DNA from 2 places in the Pseudomonas sp. Pme6b genome. Region 1 is predicted to be linked to the other one. Evidence: predicted binding sites of a transcription regulator. Region 1 holds the regulator's gene; the other holds the start of a gene.
What was found. The regulator sigma-54, encoded in region 1, starts transcription at its own class of promoters, with help from an activator protein. The targets are predictions, from matches to a motif close to ANTGGCATNNANNTTGCTNT.

Region 1 (5,969 bases):
GGCAAAGAGCCTGGGCATTGAACACCTGTTTCAGGGACGTGAAGACAAGTTGGTAGTACTGGACAAACTGCTCGCAGAACTCCAGCTTGGTTACGAACAAGTCGCCTATCTGGGTGATGATCTGCCAGACTTGCCAGTCATCAGGCGCGTCGGTCTGGGCATGGCGGTTGCCAATGCCGCGAGTTTTGTACGCGAGCATGCACATGGAATAACCAGAGCGCGGGGCGGCGAAGGTGCGGCACGCGAATTCTGCGAACTGATTCTGAGTGCGCAAGGCAACCTTGAAGCGGCTCACTCCGTCTATTTATAGAAGCCATTATGTTCACTAAAAAAATTCGCAAGTTCCTGCTGCTCGGGGTACTGGCGCTGCTGCTGGCAGCGGTCGGTTACTGGAACATCAGCCCGGAAAGTTTTATGGATCAGCCGGTGTCGACCGTTGACGACACGGTCATCGACTACTATGCGATCAATGCCCACAGCGTGCAGTACCTGCCCGATGGCACGCTTCAGTACGACATGACCTCCGACAAGGTCGAGCACGTGAAAGCCACTGACGTGACCCTGTTGACCACGCCCGACCTGCACATGTACCGCGGTGGCGAGTTTCCATGGCACGTACAGAGCAAGAAAGGCGAAGTTTCGTCCGGCGGCGACCAGGTCGAGCTGATCGATTCCGTTCGTGTCGAGCGTACCGATGAAAAACAACGTACGACTATTATCACTACCAGTCGAATGACCGTATTCCCTCAGAAGCAATATGCGCAGACCGAGCAAGACGTTAGAATCGACGGCGCCGGCGGTGTGACTACGGCCAAGGGAATGAAAGCATATTTGAAAGACAGCAGGATGGACCTGCTGTCCAACGTAAGAGGACAGTATGAGGCTCGTTAAAACTCTTCCTTTATTGCTCGGCCTGGGCGCAGCACTGGGAAGCGCGAGCGCCTGGTCCCTGCCAACCGACCGCGATCAGCCGATCCACATCCAGTCTGACGATGCTCAGCTCGATGACAAGAAAGGCGTAGCAACCTACAAGGGCAACGTCATCATCACCCAGGGCTCGATGAAGATCACCGGTAACACTGTGACGATCACGCGTAATGCCCAGGGCGAAGTGGATGTGTTCACCTCTGTCGGCAATCTGGCCTATTACGAGCAGAAGCCTGCCGTAGACAAACCGATTGTGCAGGCCTATGCCGTCACTATTCAGTACTACGCCGGGCAGGACCGTATCGTCCTCATCGACAAGGCCAAGGTCATCAATGATGGCAATACTTCCGAAGGCGAGAAAATCGTTTATGACACGGTCAGACAGGTCGTCAGCGCCGGTCGGGCCAATGGCGGTGCCAAGGTGACCACACCACGTCCGCGTATCGACATGGTCATCCAGCCGAAAAAGAAAACCGACCAACCTCAGAAGGCCCAGTAAATGGCGACGCTCAAAGCCCAGCATCTGGCTAAAAGCTACAAAAGCCGGCAGGTCGTGCGCGATGTGAGCATTTCCATCGACAGCGGCCAGATCGTCGGCCTGCTGGGCCCCAACGGTGCCGGCAAGACCACCTGCTTCTACATGATCGTAGGTCTGGTCCAGGCTGATCAGGGTCGCGTGCTGATTGACGATCTGGATGTCAGCCATCAACCCATGCACGGTCGCGCCCGAGCCGGCATCGGCTACCTGCCGCAGGAAGCCTCGATTTTCCGCAAGCTTTCAGTGTCCGACAACATCATGGCGATTCTCGAGACCCGCAAGGAACTCGATGCCGGAGCACGCCGCAAGGAGCTCGAAAGCCTCTTGCAGGAGTTTCACATCACCCACATTCGCGACAACCTGGGCATGAGCCTGTCGGGCGGCGAGCGCCGCCGCGTGGAAATTGCCCGCGCCCTGGCCACTGCGCCGAAATTCATCCTGCTGGATGAACCTTTCGCAGGCGTAGACCCTATTTCGGTAGGTGATATCAAGCAGATCATTCACCACCTCAAGGCCAAGGGTATCGGCGTACTGATCACCGACCACAACGTCCGTGAAACGCTGGACATCTGCGAAACTGCCTACATCGTCAACGATGGACAGCTGATCGCAGAAGGCGATTCCGAGACCATTCTGGCGAATCAACTGGTGAAAGAGGTCTACCTCGGCCACGAATTCCGCCTTTAATCGACTGCCCTTTGCGCTTAGCGGCCGATTGATGCCAGTGCAGTGTGTTGACAATATTTTATTTGTCATACCACTCTAGGCAAAGGTACAGGTTTCAGGCATATAATTTGCTTAAGTTGGCGCTCCGGCGCCTGTAGTAGATGGCGCATGAGCGCCGGCGAATAAGGTGTTTAGCCCCTGCCATGAAACCATCGCTAGTCTTGAGAATGGGCCAGCAGCTGACGATGACACCGCAGCTGCAACAGGCAATCCGCTTACTCCAGCTTTCCACACTGGACCTCCAGCAGGAGATCCAGGAGGCGCTGGAATCGAACCCCATGCTGGAACGGCAGGAAGAAGGCGACGACTTCGACAACTCCGACCCGCTTGCCGACAACATCGAACAAAAGCCCAACCCCGACGTTCAGGAACCGACCTACCAGGAATCCGCGCCTACCGTGGATAACCTTGAAGACGGCGAATGGAACGAGCGCATTCCCAACGAACTGCCCGTCGATACCGCATGGGAAGACATCTACCAGACCAGCGCCAGCAGCCTGCCAAGCAACGATGATGACGAGTGGGACTTCACCACACGCACATCTGCAGGCGAAAGCCTGCAAAGCCACCTGCTGTGGCAATTGAACGTCGCCCCGATGTCCGACAAGGACCGCCTGGTGGCGGTTACGCTGATCGACTGCATCAACAACCAGGGCTATCTGGACGAAACCCTCGAGGAGATTCTCGAGTCTTTCGATCCCGAGCTGGACATCGAACTCGACGAAATCGAAGCCGTACTGCACCGCATCCAGCAGTTTGAGCCGGCAGGCATCGGCGCCCGAAACCTGAGCGAATGCCTGCTCCTGCAGCTTCGCCAGTTGCCAGCCAAAACACCTTGGCTGATGGAAGCGCAACGGTTGGTCACCGACTACATCGACCTGCTGGGAAGTCGCGATTACGGCCAGTTGATGCGGCGCATGAAGCTCAAGGAAGACGAGCTGCGCCAGGTCATCGAGCTGGTCCAGAGCCTCAACCCGCGCCCTGGCTCACAAATCGAATCCACAGAAGCCGAGTACGTCATTCCCGATGTAATCGTGCGCAAGGACAACGAGCGCTGGCTGGTCGAGCTCAATCAGGAGTCCGTACCGCGCCTGCGCGTCAATCCGCAATACGCAGGTTTTGTACGCCGGGCCGATACCAGCGCAGACAACACCTTCATGCGCAATCAGTTGCAAGAGGCGCGCTGGTTCATCAAGAGCCTGCAAAGCCGCAACGAGACACTGATGAAGGTCGCCACCCAGATCGTCGAACATCAGCGCGGCTTTCTTGAGTACGGCGACGAGGCGATGAAGCCGCTTGTCCTGCACGACATTGCCGAGGCAGTGGGCATGCATGAATCGACCATCTCGCGCGTGACCACCCAGAAGTTCATGCACACGCCACGCGGCATTTACGAGCTGAAATACTTCTTCTCGAGCCATGTGAGCACTTCCGAGGGCGGTGAATGCTCGTCCACGGCAATTCGCGCAATCATCAAAAAACTGGTTGCGGCGGAAAATCAGAAAAAGCCGTTGAGTGATAGCAAGATCGCTGGTTTACTGGAGGCACAAGGCATTCAAGTAGCCCGTCGCACAGTCGCCAAGTACCGCGAGTCACTCGGGATAGCGCCTTCCAGTGAGCGTAAGCGGCTGATGTGATGCAGGCCCAGCCACAGCGTCCCAGAGACAGGCGCCATGCCTGCCTCTTTATGCACTGGCAAAGGAGAAAGCTGTATGCAAGTCAACATCAGTGGACACCAACTGGAAGTGACCAAACCCCTTCGTGAATACGTTGAGCTCAAGCTCAAAAAGCTCGAGGGGCATTTTGACAAGATTACCAACGTGCAGGTCACGATGACGGTCGAAAAGCTCAAGCAGAAGATCGAAGCCACGTTGCACATCCATGGTGGAGAGGTCGTTGCCAATGCTGAACATGACGACATGTATGCTGCCATCGACCTGCTCACTGACAAGCTAGACCGACAATTGCTCAAGCATAAGGAAAAGCAGCAAAGCATCCTCAAAGGTGCGGCCGCTCGCTAACGCCCATTTAAATGATCCGAATCGAAAATATCCTGACCCCCGGCCGCTCCCTTGTGAACGTGCCGGGTGGCAGTAAAAAGCGTGTACTCGAAGAAATTGCCAACCTGATCGGTCGTGAAGTACCGGGCATGGTTCCGGACACAGTATTCGCAAGTCTTGTTGCCCGCGAAAAACTGGGTTCAACCGGTTTCGGCAACGGTATTGCCATCCCTCATTGCCGCCTTGCTGACTGCAGCGAGCCTGTCAGTGCAGTCATTCACCTCGCTACCCCCGTGGATTTCGACGCCATCGATGGCGCGCCGGTTGACCTGCTGTTTGTATTGCTGGTCCCGCAAGCCGCTACTGATGAGCACCTGGAGTTATTGCGCCAGATCGCCAGCATGCTTGATGACAAAGATGTGCGTAAGCGCCTGCGCAGTGCCAAAAGTGCCGAAGCGCTTTATCAAGTGGTGCTGGACGTGCAGAACGGAAACTGAACATGCGCATGATCATCGTCAGCGGCCGTTCCGGCTCGGGTAAAAGTACAGCCCTCGACGTGCTGGAAGACAACGGTTTTTACTGTGTCGACAACCTGCCTGCCGGACTGCTGCCGGAACTGGCCGAGCGAGCGCTGATCAATACTGAACTGGCCGAGCCCTTGCTGGCGGTGTCCATCGATGCGCGAAACCTGCCCAGTCACCTGACCCGCTTTCCGCAAATGCTGGATGAAGTCCGCTCACGCAACATCCAGTGCGACGTGCTTTACCTTGATGCGGATGAAGCAACCCTTCTCAAACGCTTCTCGGAAACCAGGCGTCGTCATCCTTTGAGCACGGCAGATCGTTCGCTTGCCGAGGCGATACGCGACGAGACAACGCTGCTGGGCCCGATCATCGATCTGGCCGACCTGAAAATCAACACCACCCACCTGAACCTCTATCAGTTGCGCGACGCACTCAAGCTTCGCCTGCTGAACAAGCCCGAGCCAGGCACTGCGTTTCTGATCGAATCCTTTGGTTTCAAGCGTGGCATGCCCGTCGACGCAGATCTGGTATTCGATGTGCGCTGCCTGCCCAACCCGTACTGGAAGCCTGAACTGCGCGACCATTCCGGGCTTGAACAACCGGTTATCGACTACCTGTCGGTGCAACCCGATGTTGAAGAGATGTTTCAGGACATCTTCGCTTATCTGAACAAATGGTTGCCCCGGTTTGCAGCCAGCAACCGTTCTTACGTTACCATTGCCATTGGCTGCACCGGCGGACATCACCGCTCCGTCTACCTGACCGAACGGCTCGGCCAGGTCTTGCAACAATCACTCAAGAACGTTCAGGTTCGCCACCGCGACCTTAGCTGAAAGGATTTTCACTGCGATGCCCGCTCGTCAAATCACCATCATCAACAAATTGGGCCTGCATGCCCGCGCTGCCGCCAAATTCGTCGGCGTCGCAGGCAAGTTCCCTTGCACGATCAGGGTTGGCCGCTCTGAGCAGACCATGGTCGATGGTAAAAGCATCATGGCCGTGATGATGCTGGCGGCAGGCAAAGGCACCGAAATCCATCTGAAAACCGAAGGCGAATTCGAGCAGGAAGCGCTCGATGGCCTGGTTGAACTGATCAACAACAAGTTTGATGAGGGCGAGTAAGCCCTCAAATACGCCCCTTCCAAGGTCACCAGCAGTGCATCCGCAACCAGCTCAAACCGTGAGCAATCAGTAACGACATACCTGCCAACAGCAGCCCGGTGCCTACGACGAGCCGCAACAACCGCACACCGC
Region 2 (5,969 bases), 2.7 Mb from region 1:
CATCAACACGTCCTGCAAACCGATGCCGTTGCCACGGGTGGACAGGGTGACCGCCAATTGCTGGTCATACATGTCCTGATACTGGCGCGTCGCCGGGGTGTTCATCGGGTTGTCCTTGGCCAGCACTTCGTTGGCCGAGCGCATGGCCTTGAGCATCTGGCTGACGAACAGCGACTCGAACTCGCGAGCCACCTTCTTCTGGTTTTCCACACTGTCCTTGTCGCCATGCTTCAGCGACGCCAGACGGTTGACGTCGGTGTAGGCACCGGAGTCGACCGCTGACGAAATTCCGCTCTTGGGCATATCCATGCTCGAGTCCTCAGATAACTATCAGATCGGCTTGCAACGCGCCGGCCTGCTTAAGGGCTTCGAGGATGGCCATCAGGTCGCCGGGCGCAGCGCCCACCTGATTGACCGCACGAACAATCTCATCCAGCGTGGTGCCTGGACCGAACTTGAACATCGGGTGTAGCTCCTGCTGGGCATTGACCCGCGAACGCGGCACGACCGCCGTCTGACCACCGGACAATGCGCCCGGCTGGCTGACAATCGGGTCTTCGGTAATGGTCACGGTCAGGCTGCCGTGCGTTACCGCAGCGGGCGAAACCTTGACGTTCTGACCGATCACGATAGTGCCGGTCCGCGAATTGATGATGACCTTGGCAGCGGTCTGGCCCGGGTCGACTTCCAGGTTCTCCAGAATCGACAGGTAGTCGACACGCTGGCCCGGATCAAGCGGCGCGGTCACACGTACCGAGCCACCGTCCAGCGCCTGAGCAACACCAGGACCAAGCAGCTCATTGATCTTGTCCACAATCCGCTTGGCAGTGGTGAAGTCGGACCGGTTCAGGTTAAGGGTCAGGGTATTACCCTGATTGAAGCCGCTCGGCACCGAGCGCTCGACCGACGCACCACCGGGAATACGGCCCGACGACGGAACGTTGACAGTGATTTTCGAACCGTCACGGCCTTCCGCGTCAAAACCGCCGACCACCAGGTTACCCTGTGCGATGGCGTAGACATTGCCGTCGACACCCTTCATCGGCGTCATCAACAGCGCACCACCGCGCAGGCTCTTGGAGTTACCGATCGAGGAAACGGTGATATCGACCGTCTGACCCGGCTTGGCGAACGCTGGCAGATCCGCGTACACAGCAACTGCTGCAACGTTTTTCAACTGCACAGTGCCGGAACCGGACGGCACCTTGATGCCGAACTGCGACAGCATGTTATTGAACGTCTGCAGGGTGAACGGGGTCTGGGTGGTCTGGTCGCCCGTACCATTGAGACCCACGACCAGACCGTAACCGATCAACTGGTTGGCCCGCACGCCGGAGATGCTTGCGATGTCCTTCAGACGCTCGGCGTGAACGCCGAACGCTGTGGACAACAACAAGGTCGCCACTATCAGTTGCTTGAGCTTGATCATGTTTATCCCGCTATCAGAAAGGGAACAACGGGCTGAGGAAGAACCGGTCGAACCAGCCTGGCTGGCTGGTATCGGCAAAGGCTCCAGTCCCCGAATAGGTAATACGTGCATCGGCAATACGGGTGGACGACACTGTGTTGTCGGTGGCGATGTCATCAGCCCGAACCAGACCGGCAATCCGCACCAGCTCGTCACCGGTATTGAGGGTCATCCACTTCTCGCCACGCACCGCCAGAATGCCGTTGGGCAACACATCCGCCACGGTCACAGTGACCGAACCGGTCAGGCTGTTGCTCTGTGCGGCCTTGCCATCACCCTTGGTGGTCCGCGCGCCGGTGTAACCGGCGTTCAGGCTCAGGTCGTTGCCACCAATCGGGTTGTTGGTGGTCAGCCCCGAACCGAACAGCGAGGTCAGACCAATACTGTTGGTGCTGTCCTTGGTCATGGCCGAAGTGGCCGCCTTGCTGGCTGCCATACGCTCGGAAAGCGTGATGGTGATGATGTCGCCGATACGGAAAGCCTTGCGGTCGCCATACAGGTTCTGCTCGAAACCGGCTTGATAGATGGCACCATTGTTGGCAGCGGCCGACATGGGTGTACGCGGCAACACCGGAGCGTAATAAGGGTCATTGGGCTTGGCCGTCGGCGCAACGCAGCCAGACAGCAGGGTGATCCCGCACAATGAAGCGATCAACACTGAAAAACGCGGAACACTAAGGCGGTTCATGACACTTGAAACCTCGCGGTGTAACAGGCGCTTATCAGGCGCCCCATCGGATTGAGCAGTTTTACGAGCGACAACATCAAACACTTACAGGTTCTGAGTCAGGTTCTGCAGCATCTGGTCGGCGGTCGAGATCACTTTGGAGTTCATCTCGTAAGCACGCTGGGTGGTGATCATGTTGACCAGTTCCTCAACGGTGCTGACGTTGGAGTTTTCCAGGGTGTTCTGCAGGGTCGGACCCAGGCCGTTGAGGCCAGGCGTGCCGATCTGCGGCGCGCCGCTTGAACCGGTTTCCAGATAAAGGTTGCCGCCGATGGCCTGCAGGCCGGCCGGGTTGATGAAGTCAGCGGTCTGGATGTTGCCGATGATCTGCGGTGTGGCGGTTGCACCGGCCAGCGTGACGGAAACAGTACCGTCCTGACCGACTGTGAAGGTCTGGGCGTTCTGTGGAACGACAATCGCAGGCTCAAGAGCGTAGCCGTTGGCAGTCACGATCTGGCCGTTGGCGTCCAGGTGAAAAGTACCGTCGCGGCTGTAGGCAACAGTGCCGTCCGGCTGGGTCACCTGAAAGAAACCACGACCGTTGACCGCCAGGTCCAGCGGGTTGTTGGTGGTCTGCAGGCTACCGGCTGTGAAGTTCTTCTGCGTACCGACAATGCGCACACCGGTACCCAATTGCAGACCGGATGGCAGCTCGCTGTCCTGAGTGGACTGGGCACCCGGCTGGCGTTTGATCTGGTAGAGCAGGTCCTGGAACTCGGCACGATCACTCTTGAAACCTGTGGTCGAAACGTTCGCCAGGTTGTTGGAGATAGTGGTCAGGTTGGTGTCCTGAGCGGCAAGGCCGGTTTTAGCGACGTATAGTGCAGGAAGCATGTGTGTTCTCCTCAAGCGCCGGTTTGTCGGCGCAAGCTGTCATTGATTAGCCAAGTTGCAAGACGCGAGCCATAGACTGATCGTCTTCTTCGGCGGTCTTCATCATCTTGACGTGCAATTCGAATTGACGGGACAAGGCCAGTACCGAGGTCATTTCCTCGACCGCATTGACGTTGCTCGCCTGCAGAAAGCCGGACTCGACCTGAACGGTGGCATCTGCGTCGGCAGGCCGACCGGTCTTGGTGTGGATCAGGCCATCGGGGCCTTTTTCCATGGTCTTGAGGTCAGGCTTGACCAGCTTGATACGGTCGACCTGCGCCATCACCTGTGGGCTTTCGCCGAGTGAGCGAATGCTGATTGTGCCGTCGGCACCGATCTCGATCTGCTGCTGAGGCGGCACGGCAATCGGACCGCCATTGCCCATTACCGGCAAACCGCTGCCGTCGCGCAACACACCCAGGGCATCGATGTTCATGCCGGAGCTGCGGGTGTAGGCTTCGCCACCATCGGGGGTCTGCACTGCAATCCAGCCATCACCTTTGACGGCGATGTCCAGTTCACGGCCGGTCTCAACCATGGCACCGGCGGAAAAGTCGGTCCCCGGACGTTCGCTCATCGCATAGGCACGCGACGGCATGACCTCGCCAAACACCGGCATCGAGCGGGCCTGTTCAAGGTCACGCATGAAACCGTTTGTTGATACGTTTGCCAGGTTGTTGGCGTGAGCCTTCTGCGCGATCGCGTTTTCGGATGCACCGCTCATTGCGACGTAAAGCAACTTGTCCACAGTCTTCCTCCTCCGACAGACGCTTGCCGCCTGTAGCTGTTCTGAAAGGGTTAAAGCAATTTTTGAACCAACTTGTCAGGCTCGATACAAATGCCTGATTAACCAGCAAAAACCGGCATTCGATGATGCCCTTCGGGCAAAGCGCCGCCCAATAGCGGCGGAGGACTGCCGCCTGCCGATCATCAAGCAGCGAGCACCGCCAAAAAAACTTCATTGGTATGGGCTGACAAGCGGATCGACAGTGATAATCTTGCCGACACCGCAGCCCTGAACGGGAACCCTCATGCTTTTTCGTGCATGCATTGCCGGCATCGCCAGCGCGAGCCTGATGACCCTCGCCCTCCTCGCCCAGGCCGCCCCCGCTCACTATTACAAATGGCAGGGCGACAGCCGGATTGTCTGCGCCCAGACCAGCCCCGGGCCTGGCTGGACACGGCTGAAAGGTCACTTCATCAAATCCGACTGCTCAATCTGATCAGGTCGACTGAATCAGCGTCTGCATCACGGTCGCCTCTGTCGATATGGCTTTGGAGTTGGCCTGATAAGCCGTCTGCGCCTGGATGAGAGCAATCAGCTCATCAGCCAGGACGACATTGGACCCCTCCAGCCCGTCGCCAATGAGGCTGCCAAGCGTGCCGACGCCCGGCACATCGTAATCGGCAACGCCAGAGTCGGCGGATTCGGTCCAGCGCGTATCACTGCGCGCCTGCAACCCCTGCGGATTGGAGAAGCTGGCGAGTATCACCTGACCGATATTCTTGTTCATGCCATTGGTAAACCCGGCACACAGGATGCCATCGCGCCCCACGCTCAAGCTGCTCAACTGCCCCGCCGCATGGCCATCAACATGCGTGGAAGAACGCGAACTGGCGGCGTTGTGCTGCAGCAGGTTGGTGAAGTCGATCGTAATGCCCTTCGCACTGCCAGCCGCACCGTTGGGTACCCATTTTTCTGGCCCTGTGACCCGCTCGGCAGGCATGGCCGGTGTCCAGCCGGTCAGTTGCAGACCGTTGCTATGGGTACTCGCAAAACCAGGGCCGCCGGTCAATGACTGTACCCAGCCGCCAGAATCAAACACGATGTTTGCAGTCAGCGGGTCGGTGGAATCAGGCATCTGCGGGTTGCGGCCATCAATCAGCGCATGAATGCGCCAGCTGTTGGTGCCGTCCTTCACGAAATACTGCTTCAGCTCGTGCTGATTGCCCTGGCTGTCGAAAATCGCATTGGCAAACATATCGCTGTACGTCTTCAGGTCCGATGGATCGAACGCCGGAACCGGGCGATCCATCAACGCATCACCAGGATCAAGCATGCTGATCGATCCATTATTCAACGGCAGCGACACTGTGCCGCCATTGGCAGCGCCGTTACTGACCCAGGCACCATTGACCTCTTCAGCCGGCCGCCAGCCTTGCAGGGCAAATTCGGTATCCGAGATTTTACGAAGGTGCTGGCTATTGCCGCTGTATGACAGCGATCCGTTCGGTCTTTGCTCAAGGGTTACTTGCAACGGTGCCACGCTGTTCGGGTCCACCGGATTACGCCCATCGATCAGCACATACATGGACCACTGACTGTCGCCGGTCTTGACGAAATACTGCTTCAGCTCATGATCCGCCGCAGGCACCGCAGTGGCTCCTGCTCCAGACCCCGCATCCTGAATGGTACGGCCAACGACCCGCGTGTAGGTCGCAGGATCGGCCGGGTCGAAGACCGGCAAGCGCGCGAGCGAAGGCAGCGAGGCGTCCAGGTTGATGTTCTCGGCAACCCGCGTGGTGGCTCTGGCCGATACATTCGATGTATCAATCTGCAAGTCGGTACGCAACCCGCGCTTGATCTCGCCCTGCTCGTTTGCCGCATAGCCTTGCAATCGTCCACCCTCGCTGTCCACAACGAAGTTCGCCGCGTCCTTGAGGAACGCTCCGGCACGGGTATAGGCAAGAGACCCACCGTCACTCACCACAAAAAAGCCGTTGCCCTGAATACGCATGTCGAGCGGATTACCCGACGTGGTCATGCTTTCGCCCTGATTGAAGTTTTGCTGCATTGAAGCAAGACGTACGCCATCACCTACAGCATTGCGACCACTGCCCAACTGGCTGGCTGAATACAGCGCCGAGAACTGCGCACGCGACGACTTGAACCCGATAGTG

Region 2: a site for sigma-54 is predicted at 3,869-3,888, ahead of AC4ANE_RS18440 (flagellar basal body rod protein FlgF). Genes of this name have one in related genera too.

The regions. Positions count from the first base shown of each region.
Region 1 is NZ_CM176704.1:1,399,012-1,404,980, reverse strand. It holds gene AC4ANE_RS06355 (KdsC family phosphatase) at 1-310, shown strand, start outside; gene lptC (LPS export ABC transporter periplasmic protein LptC) at 319-891, shown strand; gene lptA (lipopolysaccharide transport periplasmic protein LptA) at 878-1,426, shown strand; gene lptB (LPS export ABC transporter ATP-binding protein) at 1,427-2,152, shown strand; gene AC4ANE_RS06335 (RNA polymerase factor sigma-54) at 2,335-3,828, shown strand; gene hpf (ribosome hibernation-promoting factor, HPF/YfiA family) at 3,904-4,212, shown strand; gene ptsN (PTS IIA-like nitrogen regulatory protein PtsN) at 4,224-4,688, shown strand; gene rapZ (RNase adapter RapZ) at 4,691-5,548, shown strand; gene AC4ANE_RS06315 (HPr family phosphocarrier protein) at 5,565-5,837, shown strand.
Region 2 is NZ_CM176704.1:4,077,957-4,083,925, forward strand. It holds gene flgJ (flagellar assembly peptidoglycan hydrolase FlgJ) at 1-309, opposite strand, end outside; gene AC4ANE_RS18425 (flagellar basal body P-ring protein FlgI) at 320-1,429, opposite strand; gene flgH (flagellar basal body L-ring protein FlgH) at 1,443-2,156, opposite strand; gene flgG (flagellar basal-body rod protein FlgG) at 2,241-3,029, opposite strand; gene AC4ANE_RS18440 (flagellar basal body rod protein FlgF) at 3,076-3,816, opposite strand; gene AC4ANE_RS18445 (hypothetical protein) at 4,100-4,291, shown strand; gene AC4ANE_RS18450 (flagellar hook protein FlgE) at 4,292-5,969, opposite strand, start outside.